Regions from separate parts of the Solibacillus sp. FSL R7-0668 genome, predicted to be linked through region 1. Evidence: riboswitches for the same ligand, from Rfam matches in the RefSeq annotation. Region 1 holds a riboswitch; the other holds the start of a gene.
What was found. Region 1 has a riboswitch for FMN ahead of ribE (riboflavin synthase). Riboswitches for the same ligand answer to the same signal wherever they lie in the genome.
Positions count from the first base shown of each region.

Region 2: another riboswitch for FMN. It lies ahead of MKX47_RS05960 (ECF transporter S component); the one in region 1 lies ahead of ribE (riboflavin synthase).

Region 1 covers NZ_JBBOUU010000001.1:1,627,985-1,643,265, reverse strand. The annotation lists gene ribH (6,7-dimethyl-8-ribityllumazine synthase) at 103-570, opposite strand; partial or broken gene ribB (3,4-dihydroxy-2-butanone-4-phosphate synthase) at 605-1,189, opposite strand; gene ribE (riboflavin synthase) at 1,202-1,834, opposite strand; FMN riboswitch at 2,023-2,156, opposite strand; FMN riboswitch at 2,323-2,457, opposite strand; gene MKX47_RS07905 (NUDIX hydrolase) at 2,613-3,131, shown strand; gene MKX47_RS07900 (hypothetical protein) at 3,176-3,457, opposite strand; gene MKX47_RS07895 (DUF402 domain-containing protein) at 3,524-4,048, opposite strand; gene MKX47_RS07890 (nucleotidyltransferase domain-containing protein) at 4,106-4,831, opposite strand; gene MKX47_RS07880 (nucleotidyltransferase family protein) at 5,266-5,817, shown strand; gene MKX47_RS07875 (MFS transporter) at 6,624-7,862, opposite strand; gene MKX47_RS07870 (LysE/ArgO family amino acid transporter) at 7,985-8,587, opposite strand; gene MKX47_RS07865 (aminotransferase-like domain-containing protein) at 8,687-10,135, shown strand; gene MKX47_RS07860 (DUF3841 domain-containing protein) at 10,231-10,758, opposite strand; gene MKX47_RS07855 (TerD family protein) at 11,122-11,697, opposite strand; gene MKX47_RS07850 (TerD family protein) at 11,715-12,332, opposite strand; gene MKX47_RS07845 (YceG family protein) at 12,416-14,053, opposite strand; gene MKX47_RS07840 (2OG-Fe(II) oxygenase) at 14,347-14,991, shown strand; gene MKX47_RS07835 (Dph6-related ATP pyrophosphatase) at 15,148-15,281, shown strand, end outside.
Region 2 covers NZ_JBBOUU010000001.1:1,259,500-1,274,780, forward strand. The annotation lists gene MKX47_RS05930 (cytochrome c biogenesis protein ResB) at 1-802, shown strand, start outside; gene ccsB (c-type cytochrome biogenesis protein CcsB) at 799-1,983, shown strand; gene MKX47_RS05940 (response regulator transcription factor) at 2,105-2,821, shown strand; gene MKX47_RS05945 (ATP-binding protein) at 2,814-4,589, shown strand; gene sigX (RNA polymerase sigma factor SigX) at 4,765-5,298, shown strand; gene MKX47_RS05955 (hypothetical protein) at 5,295-6,293, shown strand; FMN riboswitch at 6,404-6,580, shown strand; gene MKX47_RS05960 (ECF transporter S component) at 6,824-7,399, shown strand; gene brnQ (branched-chain amino acid transport system II carrier protein) at 7,623-8,957, shown strand; gene MKX47_RS05970 (YitT family protein) at 9,006-9,863, opposite strand; gene MKX47_RS05975 (MFS transporter) at 10,146-11,390, shown strand; gene MKX47_RS05980 (MerR family transcriptional regulator) at 11,600-12,016, shown strand; gene glnA (type I glutamate--ammonia ligase) at 12,095-13,453, shown strand; gene MKX47_RS05990 (ATP-binding protein) at 13,491-15,281, opposite strand, start outside.

The DNA.
Region 1 (15,281 bases):
CTTCATATATTCATAATCCGCTGTAGCCAATTTTTCGCGGTGATAGAAATTAGGAACGAATGCTAAAACTGTTACATCGTGTTGTCCTCTCACCCCTAGAATTTATTTGAAAAGTAGATTTAAGTTCGCCATTTCAATCGCTGAAATCGCGCTATCATAGCCTTTATTCCCGGCTTTTGTACCCGCGCGTTCAATCGCCTGCTCGATATTTTCCGTCGTCACAATGCCAAAAATAATAGGTACGCCTGTGTCTAAAGCCACCTTAGCAATCCCTTTTGCGGCTTCATTGCACACATAATCATAATGCGTTGTTGCCCCGCGTATTACCGTTCCAAGGCCGATTACCGCGTCATATTGCTGTGTCTCTGCCATTTTTTTAGCGATAAATGGCACTTCAAATGCACCTGGTACCCAAGCAATATCGATATTTGCTTCCTGTACATCATGTCGCTTTAAGCCATCCAGCGCACCCGATAATAGCTTGTCATTTATAAATTCATTGAATCGTCCTACAACAATACCAATTTTTAGTTCTGTCCCAATTAATTGTGCTTCAAAAATTTTTCCCATAATATCGCTCCCTTTATACCAATGATTGTGTGATATATTGCGTTAATTGTTCGATTGAAATAAGTTTCATGTCCCATTGTTCAGCCAATTTCTCTAATTGAGGCAGTCTTGCCATTGTGCCATTTTCGTTTAAAATTTCACAAATAACCGCCACTTCCGAACTATGACAAAGCTTAGCCAAATCAACGGCAGCCTCGGTATGACCACGTCGCACAACTACCCCACCTTCTTTTGCAATGAGTGGGAAAATGTGACCCGGCCGTTTAAAATCCTCAGCTACATTCGTTGCATCTAATAACGCAGTGACTGTCTCCGAACGTTCAAATGCACTAATACCTGTCGTCGTTGTTTTGTAATCAATACTTACGGTAAAGGCCGTCCCATGATGATCGGTATTTGTTTCAACCATTGGTGTGAGCGCAAATTTGTCTGCAATTTTTGTACTAATTGGCGTACAAATTAAACCTCGTCCATGCAGCGCCATAAAATTAATATTTTCAGGCGTTGCATGCTCTCCTAACATAATTAAATCGCCCTCATTTTCACGGTTTTCATCATCAACAACAATGATCATTTCCCCGTTTTTAAGCGCATCGATCGCTTCTTGTACTGTATTCATTTGTCCCTCTCCTTAAAATCCATTTCTAATTAGGAAATCGCGCGTCATATTGGAGGATCTGGCTTGTACATGTTGTTTCACATATTTACCAAGTAAATCCGTTTCCACATTGACTTGCTCCCCGACCTTTTTCATTCCAAGTACGGATTGATGATTGGTATGAGGGATCAGTGATACAGTGAGCGTATTTTTTTGTAGCGCAAAAATCGTTAAGCTTGTTCCATCCAGTGTAATCGAGCCTTTCAATATACAATTTTCAAGTAACTCATCCGCTACTGCTAGTTCTACATAAATTGCATTTGAAATAGCCTTCTTACTTTTAATGGTAGCGATTCCGTCCACATGACCACTGACAAAATGCCCACCAAATCGACCGTTTGCATGCATTGCTCGTTCTAAATTAACAGCCGCCCCTTTTTGTAGGGTTGATAAATTGGTAGCATGGAACGTTTCGGGCATCACATCTGCAAAAAAACGCTCACTTGAAAACTTATTTACCGTTAAGCAAACGCCATTAACTGCTATACTATCACCCAGTTGCACATCACTTAACACTTTGGCTGCTTTTATTTCGAGCTGCATCGCATTGGATTTTCTGTTTATGTTTTCAACTATTCCAATTTCTTCAATAATTCCTGTAAACAAACCTCTCACCTCATATCAATCATCATGAATAGTCAAAAATTTCACTTTATTATGTGGATGTCTTTGAAAAATTACTACTTTTCAAACCACAAAAAACCCCGTACGAAATGTGTCGGAGTTTGATGAGAGGTAAAATTGGCATCGTCAAATAAGACTTTTGATTGTATTTTTTCAAAAATCTCGCACAATGCTTCCTTCTCCCATCCAGACTATACTGTCGGCTTTGGATTCGCACCAAATCCTGCACACACAAGGTGGCTCGCGGGCTTAGAGTTACCTCATCACCGCCGATTAGGAATTTCACCCGACCCCGAAGGAAATGTATGAATTTGTGAAATCAAAAAAATCCCTATACACAGGGGTACAGGGATTAAATACATAGCCAAATAAGCCTCATTTTTTACATAAAAAATGGTGCGCGAATTTTTACCATACCAAAATGGGTATAGTAAAAAAGCTTTTTGAACAAAAATTTTCAAAAAGTGCTACGATTCCTTCTCCCATCCAGACTATACTGTCGGCTTTGGATTTACACCAAATCCTGCACACACAAAGGTGGCTCGCGGGCTTAGAGTTGCCTCATCACCGCCGATTGGGAATTTCACCCGACCCCGAAGGAAATTATTTAATTTCACATGCTATTGTAACATATCTTTTGAAAAAGAAAAGTTAATAGTAATAATTTTGCGATTTTATTTTCAATTTGCATGTAAATTCTAACGTTACTTGTAGTATAATAGCACTTCTATTACAAAATTTTACACAAGGAGAATCTTCGATGGAAAATTGGGATGTCTACGATCAACACCGCAATAAAACAGGAAAAATTATTACAAGAGGAAGCGAAATGGCGCCTGATGAATTTCATGTCGTTGTGCATGTATGTATCTTTAACAAACAAGGTGAAATGCTAATTCAACAGCGCCAACCCTTTAAAGACGGATGGCCAAACTTATGGGACGTTTCATGTGGTGGTAGCGCGATTACTGGCGATACTAGCCAACAAGCTGCTGCCCGTGAGCTATTTGAAGAATTAGGAATTACATACAATTTTGAAGCGATACGCCCACAGCTAACCATTAATTTTGAGCGTGGCTTTGATGATTATTATACAATTGAACATGAAGTCAATTTATCAGAACTTGTACTCCAGCCTGAGGAAGTACAAGCTGTGAAATGGGCATCAAAGGATGAAATTATTCAAATGATGCAGGAAGGGACGTTCATTCCATTTTATGAGCATTTTATTCATTTGTTGTTTGATATGCGCTACCAATATGGCTCCATACGGGAATAGGAAAAAGCTCGTGCAGTTGATCACCATGCGAGCTTCCACCCTTGTTATTTTGGAATAATGAAAAAATAACTATCCGTTATTGTATACTCATCGACACATTTTGTATTTTTCACTGTAAACGAAATAGTGGTCTCCGCATACTCTACTTGAATTATTAGCGAATCAAATTGTACATATAACAGTTTCATTTCCTCATTTGCGTAACGCTGCTGTTCTTTTAGACAATTTTTTAATAGCTTTAACTCTTCTGGTGTTGCGTTGCGCCTCTTCTCCTGCCTACTCTGTACTAATCGTGCTTCAATTTGCTCTTTCCTTAACACTGGCATTTTCTCACTACCTTTTGAATAAGATAAAGCTATGCTTCTCATCAAAAAGAGATTACGAACGCTCTTTTAATGGTTTTGATTTTCAAGTTTGTATACGAATTGATAAGATTGCTCTAAAAATCCATCGAAAGGAAATTCCTGATGATGGATTTTCTGAAGCAATCGTTCTTTCGAAAGTATCGCTTGCTCAATAACAGCTTGCGGGTAATTAAAATGTTTCAGATTATGGTCAAATTCATCCTCATCGACAACTTCCCACGTACCTGCTCGATTGACAATATCGATATCTAAATCAACAAATTTCACTACATTATCTTCAATCATCGGGGGCATACAAATATTGCAATAATATTGCACCTCGCCACTTCTTTCAATATCAATACAAACCGTATACCATTCATTTTTCGGGATAAATTCAATGGAATAATTGTCGTATTGAAACTCTTTGCCTTTCGTATGATGGATTAATTTTCTTCCTGGAGTGCTATATGCGATGACATAATTCTCATTTTGCTCAATGATAGTTGACGTCCATTCATAGTGCAGTTTCCCACCGTATTTTAGTACTTTTATAGCTAGGGACTTTTTCATATAATTTCACCTATTATTAATGTATTTTTTGAAAACTTATCATTTTGTTTTAGCGTGTTATCGTATTGCTTTCCCCATCGAAAAGCCCTCAAATAATCTTCCTCCATACGGTTCTAATACATTATCTACAAATACAATAATTTGTGTTTTGTCTTTCGTTTCATAATATAAATTAAATGCTTCAAAAAATTGAAATGCTAGCTGTTCATCATGTGCTTTCAATAAACGAAATACCCATTTAGAAGTTCCCACCCACTTACCATTTGCTCTTAAAATAAATTCACTAACAAGCTCTGCTAGCCTATTCACAATAAAAAGTTCTTCATGGATCTTTGTACACCCTATAAAATCATCCAATACATCTGTAATAAAATAGCGCTTGGTATCCATTGTTTGTAATGACCACTGCTGTGGACCGTTTTCTAAAATTTTCTGTGCGTGCTTTTTTATTGGCTCAACAATGCCATCATCTTTTATAACCATTCCTTCTACGAGCATTTTCTGTAATGATGGTATTGCCCTTTCATAATCCATAGTCAAATACTTTTTATATGATGTTAAATTATGTACAAACACTTCAATCGGCCATTCAAACTCAACAAATGATTCCCGATAAGAATTTTTCACTTCCTTATCGAAAATAACAATATCTAAATCAGATGTTGTAGTCGCTTCACCACGAACGACGCTACCTGCAAGTAACGCTGCTTGGCAGTATGAAAAATACTTTTCTACAAATTGGCTAGCTGCATTAAGCGGCTCTAAACTTTTGTTATTTTGCATAACTTTCCCCTCTCATCTACAAGCATAATCCGGTACTAAAATAAAGACGGGGGCATGATTATTGAATCTTATTTATCCAAAAGCAAAAGAATATAACTACCAGCACAAACAAATAAAGCAATTTGAGTAATTACATAAATTGAAAATTCAAATCGAGTTAATTTTCTTGCTCTCTTTGTTTTTATAAAATGTCTATAATAATAGATTGCGCATAGGAGTAGGACTACTGCTGATAGTTGATAAACATTTTCCAACAGGTTAACCAAAAAATCATCTCCCCAAAATATCAAAATCGTTTTAGCCAGTTAGTATCCACTTCAACAAAAGAGCACTTTCTCCTTCTTAAAATAAATAATTCCTCATTATGTAAAAATTGCTTTATCATTATTACAAGTACAAATATTCTAATGATAGTATTACAGGAGGCTAAATGAATGAAATTCGAATCAGAATTAATGAATCTTTTGGAGTCGGATAAAGCTCTTTTCTCCATTTTGAAAGCAGTAGAAACGCTAAATCTAAATGATTGTTGGATAGCTGCAGGCATTATTAGGAATAAAGTTTGGGATACATTACATAGTATGCAAACTGAAACCAACGATATTGATGTCATTTATTTCGATGAAAATGAACCATCAATTAATGCTGAAAAAATATTGGAAGCTAAGTTAAATACCATTATGCCCCATCTACCTTGGTCCGTAAAAAATCAAGCTCGTATGCATATAAAAAACAACTTACCACCTTATCATAGTTCATTTGAAGGCGTCGCGAACTTCCCTGAAACACCAACGGCAATTGCTGCTAGAATTAATCAAAATAAAATCGAAATAATGGCACCTTATGGATTACAAGATTTATTTACTTGTCAAGTAAGACCAACGCCAAATTTCACAAATAATTCACCTTTGCACCCTATCTTTTTAAATAGAATTCAAGAAAAAAACTGGGGACATACATGGAATAAGTTACAAATCATTACTTAATTGCGATGAGATTTTCATAGGAAAATGTGGATTGTATATAAGAAAGTGAAGAAATATCATCATTACTTGAGTTGGTTATTGAGGAATTGTTAACTTTTTCAAAGAAGGATAGCTAATTTCCATATTACTCAAAACGAGCATTTTTCAAAACAAAAATAGATAATTGAGTGTGTTTTTCTACTATGATTGTTTTTTATAGGAAAGGTTTTAAAAAAAATTTTGGGAAATCAAACGTATAATTTTAATCAAGATAACTTTAATCTGGAAAAGGATTTATTTTAACACAATGATAGTAGGATATTTTATTCGAAGAGCTAACTTTTGGACAAAGTTACATAATTGAAACAGCGCCATATTTTAGCCAAAACCGCTGCCTCGCGATAGCGCTAGCGGCAGCATTGAGTGCTTTTCATTTTATTAGAAGTTATATTTTAGTTTGGCGGGCCTTGCATGCGGCATTAAAGACAGTAGTAAAGGGAAATTCTAAAACACCTTTTAGAATTTCTCTTTACTCCCCGCAGAAGCAGGGTTCATACTCCTGTCACTTCGTTTTCGTCGCAAAATGTCATGCTCCTGTCGCTACGCTTTCGTCGCAGTATTTAAAGTCAGCCTATACGTTGCTGACTTTAAATATGCTGTCATGCCGTAGCCCGCCAAAAAGAAAACATACTGTACTTAATCCATTTATTGTTAGTAAAATTGCTCGATGTAAGTTCTTATATAAATAATGTTCCACTATCTGTGCGATTGTGGAACATCTCAAGTAGAAATATTAAACGATAGTACAAATCATCAATTCTACCTTTTCACCTTCTTTTCATAATCCATCCAACCAACAAGAGTAACGTTAACGAAATCAGCGCGCCACTAATTGACAGCAGCCCATAGCTCGTTTTAGCAACAATAAGCCCTGAAAGTAAACCTGCCGCTGCACCCGAAATCGCAATGAAAACATCAATTGTCCCCTGTACTTTAGCCCTTTCTGCAATCGTCGTATGATCTACAATTAACGCCGTCCCACTAATTAAACCAAAATTCCATCCCAGACCTAATAAAGCTAATGCAATAATAAGTAAAAGTAATGAATCAGTTGGCGCATAGGCTGCAAGTAATCCAGCTGACACTAATGTAATCGCAGCACCAATAATCATCACCGTACGTCCGAACTTATCTACTAGAACGCCCGTAATTAATGATGGGAAATACATAAAGCCAACATGGAAGCCAATGACTAAACCGATGCTTGTTAAGTTATGCCCATGATGTGTCATATGAATGGGCGTCATCGTCATAATCGCTACCATGACTACTTGTGTTAAAATCATGACAGTCGCACCAACAATAATGCCGTCTTTTCGTTGCGCTTGCGAAGAATCCATTACCATCGCTTGGCTAGAGGACTGATTTTGCTCTAACTGTTTGGCAATTTGTAACGGATCTGGTCGAAGCATTAAAAATAATGTTAAGCCCGCCAGTAAATAGGCAAACATCGATAAAATAAAGGGTCCTGCTAAAGCTGGCATATGTAAACTTTCCGCTACGTTCCCCATTGTGGAAATTAAGTTTGGTCCCGCAACTGCACCAAAAGTCGTCATCACCATCGTAGTACTAATCGCTTTTGCGCGCTGCTCTTTCGTTGCTAGATCTGTTCCTGCATAACGTGCCTGTAAGTTCGTGGCTGTCCCCGCACCATACACAAATAAAGCAATAAATAACAGGATGAGGTTATTTAAAATCGCTGCAAATATGACACCAAGTGCGCCAATGCCACCGACAAAAAAACCTGCTGACAAACCGATGCGCCTACCATATTTTTGTGAAATCTTACCCACCGTATAGGCGGTTACTGCAGACCCTAATGTAAACAATGCGGTTGGAACACCTGAAATTGAGCTATCCCCCGTCATTTGTTGTACGAGTAGTGCACCAACCGAAATACCCGCGGCCAAACCAGCACCGCCAAACATTTGCGATATGCTCACAACGACTAATACTCGTTTATACAATTTTTGGAGTGCCTCTCTCGACATTTCTTGAGTAGCCATTCTTCTCACACTCTTTTCTATGTAACGATTTGTTAGAATAGGTAAAGATTAATCAACCATTTCCTATTTGTCAATTTCTTAGGATATAATAGGTTCTTAGATACATAATCGAGTATGGCGCATTACATAAGCCCAATCGCTAAATAAATTGCCATCCCCAAAATAAAAATCGCTGAAAACTTATTAAAAACGGTCATAATAACCAATTGATTGCCGAATTTTTTTATACGAGAGCCGGCAATCATTAGCGCGAAAAACCAAAGCCACGACACAGCAATACAGGCTACAGTAAATAACACCAGCTCGTAGCCACTATATTTTAAAGCACTTGTACCAATCACTCCGACAATATCTAATATTGCATGTGGATTGAGTAGCGACACTGTTAAGGCAAATAAAATTTGCTTCTTCATCGGCAGTGCATTCGCTACATTTGCTTCTGTCGGCGTAGCTCGCCAAATCGAATAGCTCATATATAGCAAAAATAGAATCCCCGCTACCATTAGCATCATGCGAAGTCCCTCATACTGTAAAATAACGAGCGATAATCCATACACCGCAAGTAAAATAAGTACGGAATCACAAATAGCAGCCGTTAATGTAGCCGGCAATGCCCTTACAAGACTCGGCTGTGTTGCCCCCTGTGAAAAAATAAAGACGTTCTGCACGCCTAAAGGTAAAATTAAACCAAACGCTAAAATCACACCATGTAAAACTACTTCCATTCAACTCACTCCATTTCCCTTCTACTATAATTCGCTTTATAATAAAAGAAAACGACCAATTGGATGGCTATTTACCCAACCAATTAAGGGGGCTGCATTATGACTTGGAAACCAGACAAACAGCTATCAGTAACATTACATACGCAAATTGTCGATTGGTTCACCGCACAAATTACAAGTGGCGATTTCACTCCAGGGATGAAATGTCCACCGCAGCGTGTATTAGCGCTACAATTTGAGGTGAATCGCAGTACCATTAATACCGCTATAGAGGAGTTAAAGGCAAGAGGGCTCCTTGAAACTCGAATTGGTGCGGGAACATTTATTACAGAAAATCCATGGCAGCCGATGCTCACACATCCAAAATGGAATCAACATATCGAAGCAAGTGTACATAAACCAAATATTGATACGATTCAGCTCATTAATGACTATGAACAACGACTGGATATGATTCGTATCGGTACAGGTGAGCTGTCGCCCGAGCTATTACCGACAGCTCAGCTCGAACATTCATTACAAAAAATTGTTTTACAATCTAGAGCCATTGGTTACTCAGAGCCTCAGGGAAGTAAATCCTTGCGCGAAAGCTTATGTATTCACTTGAAAAAACGCGGCATTGAGACAACACCACGTAATATTTTAATTGTTTCTGGCGCACTACAAGCCCTTCAATTAATTGCGCTTGGATTATTAGAAAAGGGTTCGGTCGTTTTTCATCATAAGGCTTCGTATTTAAACTCGATTCATCCGTTCCAGTCTGCTGGGATGCAAATGGTTACAGTGAAGCCTCACAAGCAATTAAAACAAATTTTACAAATGGCAAAGAGAAATCGCCAAAGTCTTTATTACGCCATTCCTACGCTTGATAATCCAACAGGCCGAAACTGGTCTACGGAAGAAAAAACAACGGTATACGAGGCATGTAAGGAGCTATCGATTCCTATTATTGAAGACGATGTGTATTACGAATTACTTTTTGAACAGACCGAGGAACAGCCATTAAAGGCACTGGATCAAAATGGGCAAGTTTTATCGATTGGCAGCGTTTCAAAAACACTAAGCCCCGGACTACGCATTGGCTGGATTGTTGCCCCTGAAGCAGTAATTAAGCATTTAGCAGATATAAAAATGCAAACGGATTATGGTTCTAGCGCATTCTCCCAAGAGATTGTGACCTATTGGCTGACATCTGGCTTGTATGAACAGCATCTAGTGCAGCTTCGTAATCAATTAAAGCAGCGCGCAAAATTTGTTGAAGACTTACTCGAACAATACGTACAAGACATCGCTAGTTGGGAACAGCCAAAAGGTGGCTTTTATATATGGCTCCGATTCGATAAACCTGTAATAAACAAGGCACTTTTTTTAGAATTACTGCAGCATAAAGTGCTTATCAATCCAGGCTATATTTATCAGCCAAATGATTTTCATCATCTCCGTTTTTCTTATGCCTATGCAACCTTCGAACAGCTAGAAGAAGGCATAAAGATTTTAACAACGCTAGTCCAGTCAAAACTAACGCATAGCGATGAAAAAAACGGATGAATTTGCATTCGATGAGCTACCGCCTGTCCAGCGCTACGATGCCCTACGCCTGGATATGCGATAGTTTTTGAGTTATCTGCTAACCTGCAAGTACTCTATCTTGCTTTGAATTCCTTCATCACATCGATTTGACCTGTCTTTATTTTTCCTGTTACTCCTTGTAAATGATGCGGCTCCCCCCACATTTCAGAAGCCTTCAATTGATTCAGCTCAAAGATTAGCTCCCAACTTTTTCGAATTTCCTCCAAATTATAGACTTCATCATCTTCCTCCTCCAAGCTCATATAGCTATTATTTAACACCATATGCCATGCTTGAAAGTCACTCAACAAAACAGTATTGAAATGCAGCTCGACCATTAAAAGAACCCCTTGCTCGCCCCTTTCTAAATAACCAGACTCTCGCAAATCAGGTCGTTCTGTCCATAGCCAAACAGGATATTCCCCTCCATAATGTGGAATCCGTTTTTTCATTTGCGCCATCATCCAGTGATAGGGTTCCTTATAATCCTCATCAATAAAGGAAAAATCCCCTACCAAATAGCCTAATTTTTGCGCTTGATCCCACTTCGCTTTCGTTTGGATTGTCCAATAGGTTGTCAGCTTTTTATTTTCTGTAGCCATTATGTATACCACACCTTACTGTTAAATTATTACGATACATTTTATAGAATGTTAACTAAAAAATAGGGTAAACTAAGAAATAATTCAAAATAAAGGGGATTTTTGGGCGTTCGCAAATAAAACTCAAAAGTCGGAAATATCTCCTCACATCATAAAATCGAGCTCACCGCCGCCAGTCCATATTATACCAATACACTAAAAGAATGGAGTGGGTTCTATAATAATCTCGAGTGCATTTCTTGAACGAAAAAATCGACCACATAGCATTTCAGCTCCTTGTGGTCGATTGCTGTTATTCGTTCAAACTTTTAACATTTCCTCACCAATATACTTGGTCAAAAAATAGTCTTTAATTTTTATTACTTACCCTACTTGTAAACCAAAATCATTACATAATGCCGCTAAGCCGCCTTGGTAGCCAGAGCCAATTGCGGCGAATTTCCACTCACCGTTGTGACGGTATAATTCGCCAACAACAAGCGCTGTTTCGATTGAGAAATCTTCTCCTAAATCATAGCGGATTAATTCTGCTGATTCGTTGAATACACGAATAAATGCATTTGAAACCATGCCGAAGTTTTGACCGCGGGCTTCACCATCATGAATCGTAACAGCAAATGAAATTTTTTCGATGTTGGCTGGCACTGCCTGTAAGTCAACATAAACAACCTCATCGTCACCAGTTCCAGCACCTGTTAAATTGTCGCCTGAATGAACAACCGCGCCATTCGCTCCTGTTGTATTATTGTAAAAGACAAAACCTTCTGGACCTGATACCTTACCATTTCCTTCTAATAAGAAAATTGAAGCATCTAAATCGAAATCTTTTCCGCCATCATATTTATTCGTATCCCAGCCTAAACCAACATTTACCTTTGTTAATCCTGGGTTTGACTTTGTTAAATCTACTTTTTGACCTTTTGCTAATGAAACGACCATGTTCATTTCCTCCTCAATTATGCTTGATATTTTTTAATAACTTCACTTAATGAATTATCCTTTGTGCCTGTACCAATTGCAGCGAATTTCCAATCATTTTCATGTCGATAAATTTCGCCTGTAATTAATGTTGTTTGACCTGAATAATCATCAGATAAATTATATTTTAATAATTGCTCATTCGTTGACACATCCACCACACGAATAAAGGCATTGTGAATCATACCAAAATGCTGCTGACGTTCTGCAGCTTGGTAAATATTCACAACGAAAATTAAACGATTATACTCTGCTGGAATCGACTTTAACTCAATGACAACTTGTTCGTCGTCCCCTTCACCAGCACCTGTTAAGTTATCGCCTGAATGGGTAACTGCCCCGTTTGCCCCGCTTAAATTTCCAAAATAGATAACATCCTGCTTACCTGATAATCGGTCATCTTTTAAGAGAATCACGGAAGCGTCACAGTCAACATTCGCCGCTTTTGAGCCACCCCCTCCAAATAGACCACCGAATAATCCACCGCTCGACTTTTGTTGAACGGGATCCCAGCCTAGCCCTACTCTAATTTTATTTAATCCTGCATTGCCTTTTGTCAAATCAACTCGTTGACCCTTTTGTAAATTAACTGTCATATCGTATCCTCCTGGTAGCTATGATTGTACAGCCTATTGTTAGTTTATAGTTTTTATATTGAGAACTCAAATAATCATTTCCATTACTTCAATTTTTTTGAAATACGGTCGAATAATGTTTTTATGTCTAGTTTCCGTTCTATTGCTTCTTTTACTATAGGGGCGTTTAGCGTTTTGTTCAGTGTTTCATCAAAGCTTATTTTTTCGAGACGATGTGTATGAAGCAGCTGCTCGGTAATATAGTGCTCAATACTACGCGAAGCACCTGGGCTACAAATGACAACATCAAACCCTAGCATGCTCGCAAACAATAACAGCACGGCATCTTGACGTTGCATTTGTCCGCTTCCTTCTTCTTTAAAAATAAAGATCATCGGGTTCAAATAACTATAGTCAAATTGCTGATACAGCCGAATCAATTCTTCAGGGATGAGCATCAGTTGCCCAAATAAATATTGTGCTTGCTCTGCTTTCGTTTGCTGCGGTAATGGTTTAATATAGTCGCCTTCAATTAACCGAATCATTGTATTGGCCATATTGCGCTGTGCCCCAATTGGCATATTTTTGCACGGCCATATTGATAATTGCATGATTTTTTCTACATCTAATTTCCCATTCGTGCTCGCATCGCGCATATGAAACTGCATATTGCTTTTATGTAGCGGAAGCAGCGGGAAAGAAGTTGCCACATAAGTCATTTTTCGCTCATATAGCTTACGGATTTTACGTGCATAATCCGCCTGATCCAGCGATACCCCTTCTATTTTCGCAAATAGCACGGGTAAATAAACAATGCCTTCCTCTTCTTCAAAACCATCTCGTAAATACAAATGAGCATCCGACAAAATGAATAATTCATCATACGTTGTATTTAATAGTCGTGTTCGCGTTTCATGCTCTGCGTATTTCCACGGATAATTCAATGCTGAATGATTGTACAAATGCTCATTTACTTGCTCTGATGCGCGCGAAGTAATCGTTTGCACGCGCATTGGCTTATCAAATGGAAAATCGAAAACCGTTCCTTTATTCTCAAACACTTCTGTTAAAATATCCGTAATGCCAAAGGGCTCAAAAATATTTTCACCATCCGGCTCAAATACGACAAGGTCACAGCCAAATAAGTATAAGAAGTATAAAAAATACACTTCACTTTCCTTCGCCGGACCATACCACAGTACGCGCGGCATCGCAGACTCAAAACTTGCTTGCTCCAGCCATTGTGGAAAATAATGATTCGACCATTTTACAAAGTCTAAAAAGATTCGCTGTAGCTGATTACTCTTAAGACCCGGATAACGAATTTGCAGAAATTCTAGCCAGCTTTGCAACGTATTCACAAAATGATTTCGATATGGCGTGTTCATCAATGGCAGTAACTGTTTCCCTGCAAAAAACGCCATAAAACGATTAATCGAAATCGGACTTTCACGGTGCATTTGCAAAATATTAACAATATCCGTGCGCATTTGGGGATCAATTATTTTCGGCATATTATGAAAAAGTAGCGTCCACCCAATTTCTTTAGTAGTTAGACGATATAAATACTCCTGCATATCATACTCACTATCGTAAATTCCTAAAATTTGCTTTGCAACACGTGTATATTGTAATTCCCCATTCGTTTCTAAAAAAATTGGTCTTGTATGTAATTTTGTCGAAATGATTTCTTCCCATGTTTTTGTATTGTCCATAAAATCATGTGGCTTAAATCGCATCATTCCCTCACTCCAGTCTACAAATCATCAAACTTTTTTGAGTCTATTATAATATACGATTCAGGTCCTGTTTAGTTTCATTTATCGTAATAAATTTTATTTTGTAGCCTTAACCTAAAAATCAACCACACTGCCAATTACCTGTATTGGCGTTTTGAAGTTTCCTTTTCGTAGTTACTTTAATATTTACCTTCTATACAATACTCCGAAAAGAATTATAAAAAATAATTGCGGTATAAAAAAAATATATGATAAAATGTTAATGTGATAATTCCAAAAAAAGGATAAGGTGATTTATGAAGTTGGTACCAGAAAATAAAGAGCAAACAATTTTTGACCATGTAGGAAATAAAATCATGACAGATAGAGAGATTGCGGTTGTCACGCGATTTGAAGAACCATTGATTGTGGTATTAGACAATGTATTAAGTGATGACGAATGCGATGAACTCATTCGCATGTCTAAAGATAAATTGAATCGTTCGAAAATTGGGGCTACCCGTGAAGTGAATGATCAACGAACAAGTAGTGGCATGTTTTTTGAAGATAGTGAAAATGACTTGATTGCTACAATTGAAAAACGCATCTCCACGATTATGAATATTCCGATTGAACACGGTGAAGGTCTTCAAATCCTTCAATATGAGCCGGGTCAAGAATATAAAGCTCATTTTGATTTCTTTTCATCAACGAGTAAATTAGCAAGCAATAATCGAATCAGTACACTTGTGATGTATTTAAATGACGTCGAGCAAGGTGGCGAAACCTATTTTCCAAAACTAAATTTATCCGTAACCCCAAAAAAGGGGATGGCGGTATATTTTGAGTATTTCTATACAGACCAAAATCTAAACGAACTAACATTACACGGTGGTGCTCCTGTTATTGCCGGCGAAAAATGGGTAGCGACACAGTGGATGAGAAAGCAGAAGGTGCGCTAAGTATAGGAGGCGAACATTAGATTAGATTAAATAACACAATCACGAAAACGAGCTGTGTCCAATCCAATGGAACCGCTCGTTTTTTTATACCCTATACGAATAAAGAAAACGATCCCTATGTTACAATCCATATAGATAAGATAAAGGAGATTCACTATGATGAAAAATATTCCCTTCGTTGCTTCTTGGAGTGGCGGAAAAGATTCTGCACTTGCTTATTATAAAGCACTATCAATAGGAATGATTCCTAAAAAAGTGCTAACAATGTTTGAAGAGGAAGCGGAAATTTC
Region 2 (15,281 bases), 370 kb from region 1:
GGTTAATACGATGGCGAAAAACTATCAAACAAATGTAACCTTGTATAAGCAGGCAGACGATGCCGTTCCAGGACAAGCGGATAATTTACAAGAAGTGAAAAGCTATGAAATCCGAGTGAACCATCCATTAAAGCATGAGGGATATGCAGTTTATCAAATGGATTATCGCTTAAATGAGTTAAAAACGATGATATTTGATTTGTCGAATAAAGCAACAGACGAATCACTTGGTCAAATTAGCATCGATTTAGCGAATCCACAAGATGAATATGATTTAGGCAATGGTGCGAAAGTTCGCTTAATGGGCTACTACCCTGACTTCTCAGGCTTTAAAGAGGGTGTACCACAAACAGCATCACAAACACCGAATAACCCAGCCTTCATCTTCAAAATGTATACGCCTGAAACGCCAGATGGAGAAACAAGCTTTGTAGCGATTCAGCAAACGCTTGAACCAGATGGAGAAAATATCTATAAAATGAAGTTTGCAAACGTAGAAATGCGTAATATGTCAGGTTTAATGGTTCGCTATGATAAAACGATCCCAATGCTATTTGTGGGGGGGATTATTTTCATGATTGGTGTAGCGATTGGCTCATATTGGAATCACCGCCGTATTTGGATTGAACAACTGGCAGATGGTACAGTGCGTTTAGCGGCCCACACGAATAAAAACTGGTTTGGTATGAAGAAGGATTTGGATGCGTTAACGAGCCATGCCCATTTACCACACTATGTGGATCAACAGGAACTAGAAAATAATGAAAATGCTGAAATAGAAAAGGATGGTAAAACCTTATGAGTTTAATCGATTTAAGCGGTAACTTGTTGTACGTTGCGTTTATCTGCTATTTAATCGGAACATTTTTCTTTGCGGGTGCGATTAAAGAAAAAAATGATACTGCAGCAAGTCGTGCAGACAAATTTGGTAAAATCGCAATTTTCGTAACAATCATTGGTTTTGTAGCGCAATTAGGTTACTTCATTACACGTTGGATCTATACAGGACATGCTCCTGTAAGTAATATGTTTGAATTTACGACGGCATTTGGGATGTTTATTGTGCTATCGTTTATCGTTCTTTACTTCATGTATAAAGTTTCCGTGCTAGGCGTAGTGGCACTTCCAATTGCGTTATTAATTATTGCCTATGCGGCGATGTTCCCAAGTGAGGTAAGTCCACTTGTACCGTCATTACAAAGTCATTGGTTAACGATTCACGTAATTACAGCCGCATTTGCTCAATCCATTTTTGCCATTAGTGCGGTTGCTGGTTTAGCTTATTTATTGAAAAATGTCGACATGACGAAAAAATCAAAAGAAAGCTTTTGGTTAGAGACAGTGATGTTCTGCTGTGTGCTTGTCATCGGCTTTATTGTTGCAACCATTACTTTTTCCGCGATGGATTACAAAGCGGAATTTGAATATGTTGATACATTAGATCAAGTAAGCAAATCAACTTATACAATGCCTCCCTTATTTGGGATGAATGAATATAAAGAGCTTTCAGAAAATAAAATGACGCCACTTATAGAATTACCAGCAGTAATTGATGCCCGTAAATTAACGACGGTTGTATGGTCTGTTCTTTTTGGTACAATCTTATACGGTTTCATCCGTTTAATTTTCCGCAAAAAAGTGGCAGTAATGCTGCAACCATTAGTAAAACGTGTGAACTCTACTTTATTAGATGAAATTGCTTATCGTGCGATTTTAATTGCTTTCCCAATCTTTACATTAGGAGCGCTGATTTTTGCGATGATTTGGGCACAAAAAGCATGGGGCCGTTTCTGGGGGTGGGACCCAAAAGAAGTATGGGCACTTATTACGTGGTTATTCTATGCAGCCTTCTTACACTTACGCCTTTCAAAAGGATGGGAAGGAAAGAAAACAGCTTGGTTAACAGTAATCGGATTTGTCATTATTATCTTTAACTTAGTTGTTGTAAACTTAGTCATCGCTGGTTTACATTCATACGCATAAAATTAACAAAATATCATATTTTTAGAAAAGTTCTTCCTTATTCGGTCGAGCTTTTCTTTTCAATTGCCATTCAAACAGGTACAATAGAAAGAGAAACAGAGTTTTGAAAGGGGTAACACCAGTGTCTGAAAATATATCTGTATTAATTGTTGATGATGAAGATCGTATTCGTCGCTTACTAAAAATGTATTTAGAACGTGAAGGCTATTTTGTTGAAGAGGCCGAAAATGGAGAACAGGCGCTTGAAATGGCTATGGAAAAAGATTATCACTGTATTCTTTTAGATATTATGATGCCTGAAAAAGATGGACTAGAAGTATGCGCGGAGTTACGTGAAAAGAAAACGACCCCAATCGTATTACTTACAGCAAAAGGTGAAGAAGCAAACCGTGTACAAGGGTTCGAGCTTGGCGCGGATGATTATATTGTAAAACCATTTAGTCCACGCGAGGTTGTGCTACGAGTAAAAGCCATTTTACGCCGCTCAGCTGTATTCTCACCAGTAAATAATGCATCGTCATCAAAGGATTTAGTCGTGTTTCCACATTTAACGATTGACCATGATGCGCACCGAGTGACAGCTGATGGCACAGAAGTTAACTTAACACCAAAAGAGTATGAGTTACTTTACTTCTTAGCAAAATCGCCAGACAAAGTATTCGACCGTGAGCAATTATTAAAAGAAGTTTGGCATTATGACTTCTTTGGTGACTTACGTACGGTCGATACGCATGTTAAGCGCTTACGTGAAAAATTAAATCGTGTTTCTGAAAATGCGGCGAAAATGATCGTAACGGTTTGGGGCGTCGGCTATAAGTTCGAGGTCGTGAATGATTAGAATAGCAACAAGTATCGTCGGGAAGCTATGGGGAACCATTTTGCTTCTCGTTTCGTTTGTCCTGTTTATTTTTACGATTTTTATGTTAGAGCTATTACAGCAATATAATAATGAACAATCCGAAATGTCCCTGCGTCAAACGGCGGCAGCCATCGTGAGCATTGTAGATCATAATGAATTAGACGAAAAGCAGTTTGCCATTATTTCTGAATTATTAACAGAAACAACGAATGTGCTCATAGCCAAAAATTCCGATGAAGTACTTTATTCTGTTCAGGAGGGCGTCAACAAAGAAGCCATTCAGGAGAAGATAATTTCAAGTAAGGCATTTGAGCAGGTATACGCTACCAATGAGCCGATTGTAAAAGAACTATCCCTGCCATCGAACACCCATGAAGATAAAAATAGCATGTACATCGTGCTTGGATTCCCCTTAAAGAGTGAGGCAGAAACACATGGCGCGGTTTTTATCTACAAAAATCCAGACGCACTGCACCAGTCAAGTAAGGAAACGACCAAAATTGTCTTTATCGCAGCGGCTATCGCCTTTGTACTAACAACAATTTTTGCTTTCTTCTTATCTTCTAAAATTACGTTACCGCTACGAAAAATGCGCGAACATGCCTTTGAGCTGGCGAAGGGGCGCTTTGATTCGAAATTAGATACAAAGCAAAATGACGAAATCGGTCAGTTGGCGGTCGCATTTAACCAGATGGGACGCCAATTGAAGCATCATTTAGAAGTAATCAATCAAGAAAAAGAGCAATTGTCGAGTGTCTTAACCTCAATGTCCGATGCGGTGATTACGTTTAACCGGGATAAGACGATTTTAGTAAGCAACCCACCTGCAGAGCGCATGCTACAAAAATGGTTTGTGACATCCGGTTTAGATAGCTCAAAACCGATTCCAGTTGAGTTTTATCGTATGCTTGACCATGTGTTAAGCTTTGAAGATCAGCTTGAAGAAGAGCTAGAAATTGGCAAATCCTATTACAGTATTTCCATTAGTCCACTCTACAGCGGAGAGTCGATTCGTGGAGCGGTTGCAGTCATTCGTGATAAAACGGAAGAAACAAAGCTCGAAAAGTTAAAATCTGATTTTATCGCCAATGTTTCACATGAATTGCGTACGCCTATCGCGATGCTACAGGGTTATTCGGAAGCGATTATAGATGGTGTTGTGGAATCTGATGAAGAACGGAATGACATGATTCGTGTCATTCACGATGAATCGCAGCGCATGAGCCGATTAGTAACAGATTTACTCGATTTAGCTCGTATGGAATCGGGATATATGACGCTTTATAAAGATGATGTACCACTTGTTTCGGTCATTGACCGGATGACCCATAAATTCGACCAGCGTGCGAAGGAACTACAGGTGGATTTGAAATTTAAAACGACAATTCCAAAAGAAACGATTATCCCGATAGACGAAGACCGTATCGAACAAGTACTAACTAATTTAATCGATAACGCCATTCGTCATACTTCACAAAATGGCTCGGTCACGGTGTCAATTTCAGAAGAGCAAGGCTTTGCGAAAATCGAAGTGAGCGATACGGGTCAAGGGATTCCACAAGATGATTTACCGTATGTATTTGAACGCTTCTATAAAGCGGATAAAGCCCGCACTCGTTCAAAAGGCGGTACAGGTCTTGGTTTAGCCATTACTAAAAATATCGTAGAAGCACATAAAGGAAAAATCGCCGTAACAAGCGTAGAACAACAAGGCACGACGTTTACATTCCATTTGCCGCTTAATTAAATACGTGGTAGTTGAATGAATGCTACTTTTTAAATTCACCATTTATAATTGAATGGTGAATTTAATTTTTTATCGTTCAATATCTATAAAACTTACCATAATTACGATAAACTTAATGCAGAATGTAACTTTTATAGTGTTGAAACGACAAATTAATGAAATGGAGGTGGGATGGGTGCAACAATCCATTTTCCATCGATTATACGCTTCGTATCATCAAGATGTTTTTAATTTTTTGTTTTATCTAGTGAAGAACCGCACAGCTGCTGAGGATCTCTCACATGAAGTTTATATAAGGGTGTTGAATGCCTATGATCGCTTTGAAGGGAAAAGCAGTGAGAAAACCTGGCTCTTTTCCATCGCAAAAAATGTTGCGATCGATTACTTTCGGAAAAAGCAAGTTCGGGACAAACATGCATTTACCGCTTTTGATTGGGAGACGGAGCAGCTCGTATCATCTAGCCCATCACCTGAACAGTCTGTTGAATTTAGTGAACAAATGAGACAGCTGCTAGAAGCGCTTGAGCAATGTACAGGCGATCAAAAAATGGTCGTGATTATGCGTTTTATACAAGAGTTGTCAATTCAGGAGACTGCTGAAATACTAGGCTGGACGCAAGGAAAAGTGAAAACCACACAGCATCGGGCTTTAAAGAATTTACGCTTACTAATGGAGCAGCAAGATGGAAAGGGGGCGAATTCATTATGAACAAAGAGCCGTGGAAAGAAGAAGATTTAGAAAACCTTTTCAAACAAGCACCAAAAGTAACCGATCATCGAACAAAAGATGAAGTATTACAGCGCTTAATCGATGAAGGGGTATTTAATGAACAACCGCCTCAACAGCAAAAATCAGCGAGAAGAGGGATTCGCTGGACGCCATTAATCGCCTCGATTGCCTCATTATTTATTTTAGTAGTAGTAGGCGCTCAATTTATCGGGCAGAACTCCATTTCAATGGATAATCGTGCACATGATGAAGTTAAAATAGAATCAAAAAGTGAAGCTATGGAAGCAGAAATGGCTAACGATGAATCAGCAGTGATGTCAACTCGAGCAGTGTTCGATGCAGCGGCACAGCAAACACTTGTGTACGAATCGCAATTAGAAGGGGTTACCCTATTTGAAGTAGGCTTATTGGATGGAGCAGAAAGTATACCCGTAAGCTTTTTAATTCCAAATGAGGTCGTCGTCAATAATACGGGTACAGAGCATCCAACGAAACAGCAATTATATGAAGCATTTGCATCACAAATAGATGAAACGGCTTTAGGCTTTAGCGGCTATCAACCATTACAAGATCAACAGGGCTCAAATAATTATGTTGCCTATCAAAAAGAAGATGGCTCCTCTTATTTAAGTCCGAATCTCCATATGAGCTATTCAACCGTTGAAGATGCATTGAGCAATATGACGATTGAAGTAAATGAAAGCTATCAAACGGTCATTTTACCAGAAGTGACATTTCATACAGATGTAAATGAAGATATCGTCACAATTACATTTGATCAGCCACTGGATTTAACGCAATTTGAGCCAACAGCTGCGATGCGGATGATTGAAGGCATGCTTTTAACAGCGGCAAGCTTTAATAAGCAAATTAAATTTGAGCAAATTGTGCAAGAGAATTGGAGTGGTTTTGACTTTAAAAGCCCTTTAGAAAAGCCGATTGCCGCCAATATTGTATTTCATAACTTTCAATAATTCAAATGAATTTACTCGGAATTGTAAGCAAAGGGCTTTACAATTCCGTTTTTTATTTTATAATAGAAATTGTAGTAAAGTTATTTATACTTTACGAAAATTTCATATTGATTCATCTTCGGGGCAGGGTGTAATTCCCGACCGGCGGTAATAAAAGTGTCAACCTCTGACCATTCACTTGGAGGACGTTGCGTCAAAGCTTTTTCAGCCCGCGAGCCACATTTTTGTGTGCAGGATTTGGTGTGATTCCAAAGCCGACAGTAGAGTCTGGATGGGAGAAGATGAAGGTACGGTCGTCATTTTATGAAAATGTCGCGTATTTGTAGTACCAATGTATCCGCTTATATAAATGGGTGCTATTCTTTTTGTGTACGCAAAAAGAATGATAGACTACAAACATGCGAATAGACTCTTATTTAAGTGTGCCTATTTCTCCCTTATGCTTATTTTGCATAAGGGTTTTTTCATGAGATGGTGTGGATCGTCCTTTCTTCTTGCGAGACTGAATCAGCAAAGAGGAGAGAGTGCAAATGCAAAAAAGAAGTTTAAAGTTACGCTCGTTCGTAACAATTGCGATGCTTAGTGGGGTATCATTCGTATTGATGCTATTAAATTTCCCACTACCATGGTTCCCAGTGTTTTTACAAATCGATTTCAGTGATGTGCCAGCATTAATTGCGGCGATTACAATGGGACCGGTAGCTGGTATTATCGTCGAGCTTGTAAAAAATGTGCTTGATTGGATTTATACTGGTACGCCAGAGGGAATTCCAGTAGGTCATATGGCCAACTTTGCGACAGGTGTATTATTCATTTTACCAGCGTACTTTATCTATAAAAAATTCCCTTCAGTGAAAGGGTTAATGTCAGGCCTAGTTGTTTCGACTGTCGTCATGTCACTAGGTATGGCGGTATTAAATTATGTCGCGTTTTTACCACTTTACACGTATTTACTAGGCTTTGAATATAATATGTATGAAACGATTGTTTTAGGGATTTTGCCATTTAACATTGTCAAAGGGATCATTATGTTAGTTGTGGTCACAATGCTTTATCGGACAATGCGCGCATGGATTGAAAATCAACGTAAACAATATTCACTTTAATAAACAGATGAAAAGCTATAGACATACAGGAACCTACTGTATGCTATAGCTTTTTTGTTATTCCTTTGATAATAGGTGGATAGCATTGTAGTAAGAGCGGTTAATAATAACAAATTGCTATTGAATTCAATGCGATAGCCTGTTATTATTAGGACTATTGTTGAAAGAATCGATATATTCACATTATTAGACAACATAGAAAAACATCATAGGAGCGAATGAAATGGAGAAAAAAATACCATTTTCAACATACGCAGTGATTGGTACGATGCTGTTCGGTATGTTTTTTGGGGCAGGAAATTTAATTTTCCCTATTCAAATGGGGCAGCTAGCCGGGACGAACTATTGGCTAGCATTAACAGGGTTTTTAGTAACGGCAATCGGCTTACCGTTTTTAGGGATATTGGCGATTGGTCTATCGGGAAGTAATGGCCTACGTGATTTAGCGGGCAAAGTTCATCCGTTATTTGGGGTAGTTTTTGCATTAGCGCTTTACTTAACAATTGGTCCGTTCTTTGCGATTCCACGTACAGCGACAGTGCCATTCGTTGTAGGGTTTGAACCGTTTATTGATCCGTCACAAATGAAAATTTGGCTAGCGGTCTTTAGCTTTGTGTTCTTTGCTATCGTGTTTTATTTTTCATTGAATCCAGCGAAAGTGATGGATGTGATTGGGAAATATTTAACTCCGGCGTTTTTGCTATTTTTATTTATTTTAATTAGCATTAGTCTATTTTCGCCGATGGGGAGCTTTGTAGAGCCGGCGGGTAGCTATATTAACGAAGCGTTTATGACGGGCTTTAAAGAAGGCTATAATACAATGGATGCCCTTGCGTCACTGGCATTCGGGATTATCGTCATTAATGCGATTAAACGCGCAGGCATCACGGATAAAAAAGAGATTGCCAAAGCAACGTGGAAATCAGGTATTTTTGCCATGGCCTTAATGATGCTGATTTATGGGTTGATTGCTTATATGGGTGCCTCTAGTGTGACGGTGATTGGTACGTTTGATAATGGTGGACAAATTTTCGCAGCAGTAGCGGATCATTATTTTGGTTCGTATGGGGCGATTTTATTAGCGATTATTATCGTGCTTGCCTGTTTGAAGACGAGTATAGGGTTAATTACAGCTTGTAGTGAATTTTTCCATGAGGTGTTTCCGAAAATTAGTTATAAAACGTTTGTCATTGTTCTTTGCGTGGTGTCGTTTACAATTGCTAACTTTGGCTTAACGAATATTATTACGTATGCGATTCCAGTATTAATGTTCTTATATCCGCTTGCAATTGTGCTTATTATATTAGCGTTAGTAGGACCGCTATTTCAATATAAGCAGCAGGTATTTGCGGTGGCGATGTTATTTACTTTCTTTATTAGTTTAATTGATGGCTACAATGCATTAGTGGCAAGTGTGCCGGCTTTTGAAGTAGGCTTCTTAACGAGTTTAGCGGAGATTTATGCCGATTTGTTGCCGTTTTATTCGATTGGATTAGGATGGATTGTTCCTGCTATTGTGGGCGCGGTCATTGGTTATTTGATAACATTATTTAAATAAAAACAAGCGTGAACGGATGGATACGTTCGCGCTTGTTTTTTTGAGGGATTAATGTACATCCCGTTTTTGGAAGTTCCCGCCTTTAACTTCGATTACCTCATAAACGGTTACAAATGCTGATGGGTCAATTTCGCGGATAATTGTTTTCATTTTACTTTCTTCCATACGGTTGATAATGCATGTAATTTCTTTGAATTCCTGGTTCGAATAAGCACCTTGAACGGTATTAATCGTTGCGCTACGACCAAGGCGATCGCGAATCGTTTCGACCATATTGACCGGTTCGGTAGTAATAATTTTAAATGATTTCGAACCGCTTAAACCTTCTTCTACAATTAGGATGACTTTAGATGCGATGTAATAAGCGATAGCCGATAATAATGCGCCTTTGAAGCCGAATACGGTAGCGACAATAATGAAGACAAAGAAGTTTAAAAATAAGATTAAATCACTTGTACCGAATGGTAACTTACGAGAAAGTAAGACGGCAAGCATATCAATCCCATCTAATGCCCCGCCATTACGTAAAGCAATCCCCATACCGAAGCCGATAATAATACCACCTGCAACCGTTACAAGAAGCGCATCTCCTTTAATGATTGTAGGAACATGGTGCATTAATGACGTACCGATTGCTAAGGAAATAATCCCGATAACGGAATTAATGGCAAAACTTTTACCAATTTGCTTATACCCCAAATAAATAAATGGAATATTGAGTACAGCAATTAGTATCCCGAGTGAAAGCGGTGTTAGTTGTGATATTACGATACTAATTCCTGTAACCCCACCATCAGATACATTATTTGGGATTAAAACAGCCTCTAAACCATAAGCGGCGATTAATCCGCCTAGGATAATGAAAAATTTTTGTGTAAGTGATTTCGATATTTGATGTTTTTTCATAAATCTCCTCCTGACCAACTCCTGCTAATAATTATACATGAATACCGAGGTGATTTCTTTCTGTTGCTCTGAATGACGGGAATTTATGCTCAAAAAAGAAAACGGATAAGAATTATTTGATATTACACCTATTTTTGGTAAATGAACTAGAATGAAAGAATCGATTATTTCAAAATTTCTCTGGTAAAAAATGTTTTATGAACAATAAAATATAGTATTGTAAGATGGTGCATTGATAAAATAAAGTAAGGGAATAGTGCGAGAAGAGAAGAGGTATTTAACATGACAGAAGAAAATGCGGTACACAATTTAACTTGGAAACGTGACATTACATTATTTTTAAGTAGCCAAACCATTTCGCTATTTGGCTCATCGCTCGTACAATATGCAATGATGTGGTATATCACGCTATCAACACAATCCGGTATGATGATGACAATTTATATTATTTGTGGCTTTATCCCGACATTTATACTGTCGCCAGTAGCGGGTGTATGGGCAGATCGCTATAGTCGTAAAAAATTGATTGTTTATGCGGATGGAATGATTGCTGTATCGACATTGATTTTGGCTATCTTATTTTTGATGGGCTATGACTCGATTTGGTTATTATTCGTTATGGCGGTGATTAGGGCACTTGGTACGGGAATTCAAACACCTGCTGTCAGTGCGATATTACCTCAAATTGTGCCAGAAGAGCACTTAATGCGTGTGAATGGTATCAATGGCACGATTCAGGCAATCATTATGTTTGTTTCGCCAATGGTTAGTGCAGCGCTGTTGACTCTAACGACAATGCAAGTAATCTTTTTTATTGACGTAATTACTGCTGCAATTGCGATTGTTGTGATTGTTACATTGTTAAAAATTCCGTTGCATAAAAAGGCAGCGAGTAATGAACCAATTGGTTACTTACAAGATTTTAAATTGGGGATTGACTATATTCGCAAGCATCCATTTTTAAAAAGCTTTTTTGTATTCTTTGCACTGTTGTTTGTCATGATGGCGCCCGCTGCATTTTTAACGCCACTACAAGTGACGCGAACATTTGGGGATGATATTTGGCGTTTAACGGCGATTGAGATTGCCTTTTCAGTCGGGATGATGATTGGTGGTGGGATTATTGCTGCTTGGGGTGGCTTTAAGAACCGCATTTACACAATGATGTTTGCTGGAGTTATCATGAGTATTTGTACCATTCTACTAGGTGTGTTACCAATTTTTACATTGTACTTAGTAGCAATGGGGATTTTCGGTTTATCGATGCCAATTTTCAACACACCAACGATGACGATCATACAGGAAAAAGTGGATTCGGATTATTTGGGTCGTGTATTTGGTGTATTTGGGATGATTTCGACGTCGATGATGCCGCTTGGGATGTTAGTGTTCGGGCCTTTAGCGGATATTGTTTCTGTTGAGCAGCTTCTTATTGGGACTGGTGTAGCGATGTTAATTGTCACTGTCTGTATCAAGTTAAGCAAGGCATTAATTGAAGCGGGAAAACCAACGATGAAAACAGAATAATCAATGGAAAGCCATTTACTACGTGTAATCATATAGTAAATGGCTTTTTTTGTTTAGAAATCTCACGTGAATCAGCTGAATATTTCTGAAAAACATTCGAAAACTGAGATGAAATCCATCTAAAAACAATATGTTAGTTTTTATAACATTAAATTGACAAATTATCTTACGTTGCTTTAAAGTAATAATCAAGAAAGGGAGGCGAGCTGATGAGTCGAGAGTTTCGAAGAGCAATGCCGTTATTGCCAATAAGCATGGTCATGCAATTAACCGAATTAACGGCTAGACAAATTCGCTACTACGAAGAACACGAGCTAATCATCCCTGCCAGATCAGAAGGGAACAGGAGGATGTTTTCTTTAGATGATATCGATGCGTTACTAGAAATTAGAGAATTACTAGAACAAGGCATTAATATGGCGGGCATTAAAAAGGTGTTTGCGATGCGAAATAATACTTATGTTAGAAATTCTGACGTTATTGGAATGTCGGATGCAGAATTACGCTCCATATTACGCGAGGAAATGCAGCAGGCGCAGGCAGCTAAAAAAACTTCGCTACGACAAGGTGACTTATCGCGTTTCTTCCAATCTAACTTGATTCAGCGGGGTTCAAATCCTGGCTGAATCAAAGGAACTCAGGCTAAGAACGCCTAAGGTAATGGATAAATGAGCAATAACCATTAAAAAGGAGAGTGTTGAAGTATGACAAATATAGTGGTAAATGGAACAAGTAAGTTATCAAAAGAGGACATCCAAAAAATCGTTGTGGATAAAAACGTGAAGTTTATTCGTCTACAATTTACAGATATTTTAGGTACAATTAAAAATGTTGAAATTCCAGTAAGCCAATTAGAAAAAGCGTTAGATAATAAAATGATGTTCGATGGTTCATCAATCGAAGGCTTTGTACGTATTGAAGAATCTGACATGTACTTACGCCCAGACTTGGATAGTTTCATGATTTTCCCTTGGACAGCTGAAAAAGGGAAGGTAGCACGCTTAATTTGTGATATCGCTCGTCCTGATGGTACGCCATTTGAAGGGGATCCTCGTTCAAACTTAAAACGGATGTTAAAGGAAATGGAAGCACTTGGTTTCACAGGCTTCAACTTAGGGCCAGAGCCAGAGTTTTTCTTATTCAAATTAGATGAAAAGGGCGAGCCGACTTTAGAATTAAATGATGATGGCGGTTACTTCGATTTAGCACCAACAGATTTAGGAGAAAACTGCCGTCGCGATATCGTATTAGAGCTTGAAGAAATGGGCTTTGAAATTGAGGCGTCTCACCATGAGGTAGCTCCTGGTCAGCACGAAATTGATTTTAAATATGCAAACGCAGTAGAAGCATGTGATAACATCCAAACGTTTAAATTAGTTGTTAAAACGATTGCACGTAAACACGGCTTACATGCCACATTCATGCCAAAACCATTATTCGGTGTGAACGGTTCGGGCATGCACTTTAACTTATCATTATTCCAAGGCGACAAAAACGCATTTTGGGATGAAGGGGCAGACTTACAATTATCAAAAACAGCGAAACATTTCATGGCGGGTGTATTAAAGCACGTACAAGGTTTCACGGCTGTTACAAATCCAATTGTCAACTCTTATAAGCGCTTAGTACCAGGCTATGAAGCACCATGTTATGTGGCATGGTCAGCACAAAACCGTTCACCATTAATTCGTATTCCGGCTTCACGTGGATTATCAACTCGTATCGAATTACGTTCAGTTGACCCATCGGCAAATCCCTACTTAGCGATGGCTGTCATTTTAGCAGCGGGTTTAGATGGCGTGAAAAACGAAATCGAGCCACCAGCACCAATTGATCGCAACATCTATGTGATGAATGCCGAGGAGCGCGCGATAAATGGGATTGATAGCTTACCAGGTTCTTTAGATGTAGCATTAGCCACATTAGCAAAAGACCAAGTAATCATTGATGCGTTAGGTGATCATATTTATGCAAACTTCAAGGAAGCGAAAGAAGTAGAGTTCGATATGTTCCGCACAACCGTTACACAGTGGGAACGTGACCAATATATGAAGATGTATTAATGAAAAAGCGTTGGAGTGATTGGCTCCAACGCTTTTTTTACCGTATTTCATTTCCTTGATGCAATAGGGCTACTAATGCTTTTGAAAGTTCTTCAGGAGGATAGGGTTTTGTGAAATATTTTTCCACTTTATATTTTTCTACATTTTCCCGTGATTCATCTAATGCAGAAGAAATGATAATTGGAATATTTTTCGTTTCCTCGCGCTCTTTTAGCTGCGCGATTAAGTCCCAACCCGTAATATCGTCTCCAAGCATTAAATCGATGATGATGCCAACAAGAGGTGTTTGAAGGGCTTCTTCAAATGCTCTTTTCGGATTATCATGATAGATGACAGTGAAGCCTTTACTTTTAAGCTCTTCTGATAAAAGTAATGCCAAGCTCAAGTCGTCCTCAATAATCATGACATTTAAACCGGTTTGAATTTCGATTTCATTTTCTTCAAAGCTTGTATTGAAGGGCTTGATTTGATTGAGTGGTAGATTGAAGATAACAGTTGTCCCATTGCCTTCTTCCGATTCTAACCAAATGTCCCCGCCGTGCTTTTTAATAATTTCTCTACTAATGGAAAGCCCTAGTCCTGTACCACCAATTTTTCGTCTAGATGTATTGTCAATTCGCTTAAATTTCTGGAATAGCTTTGGAATTTCATCTTCTGGAATCCCGATGCCCTGATCTTTAATACGAACTTGTAGCATCTGATTAATATTTTCAAGTGTAATCGTTACATCGCCACCTGCAGGGGAGAATTTGATGGCATTCCCAATTAGGTTAATGAATAATTGAACGAGTCGCTCTTGATCGCCGACAACATTCACATGTTTGGCTTTGTCGATTAAATGGACATGATGCTTTTGCTCGTGACGGAAACGGTTAACTATGTCAATCGCCATTTCGTCCATCGATAATGGTTGCATCGTATACTGCTGTCTACCGGATTCCATTCTTTGTAAGTCTAAGAAATCATTAATTAAATTTGTTAAACGAACCGCCTCTTTATGAATGGTTTCGATATATTTTTTTTGGCGTTCAGGTTTTAGCTCTTTTGCTAATAATAGCTCTGTAAAGCCAAGAACACTTGATAATGGCGTACGCAGCTCATGGCTGACAGTGCTGACGAGCTCAGATTTCATTTGATCGATTTCGTATTCTCTTGTAATATCACGGTGAACAAACATCGTGCCCATCTTTTCATCGCTTTTGTAAACACTTGTTGCATATACCTCGACGAATACCGGCGTATTTTGTGAAATGGAATATCGGAACGTCCGTGTATCCGAAAAGTCCTCCACAATGGCTTCTGTGAAAAACTGTGCCAACTCATCAGGCTGATCGCAAATCGATTGGAAATGCTTCAATGATACGTGTTCGGAATCATTATTTTCATGTAAAGGGTTATGTGGAGCGATGATTTTCGATAATGCCTTATTATTTAATACCACCTCGCCAGAAACAGAAACGAGTTGAATGCCCTCGTTTACAGTATCGATAATATTTTGGTTGAGCTGTCTAGAGCGCTCCACCTCTTCATACATATGAATCCGTTCAAAAGCAATGGATACACGATTCATTAAGCCGTTTAATTCCATAATTTCTTGCTTTGTAAATGGATAGCCCTCGCGCGTGGCCATTAATACCGCTACAAGACGCCCCTCTGAATTTAAAATAGAGGAGTAAAGGTCATAGCAATAATAGTGTTCTTGTGCGATTTCTTGAATATTCATCGGGATTTCACGTGTAATGACAAAGGATTTTTCTTCCTCTAAGCGAACTTGCTTATCCTTATTTAGATTGTTAACTAACTGCTCGGTTGTTTGCTCAGACAATCC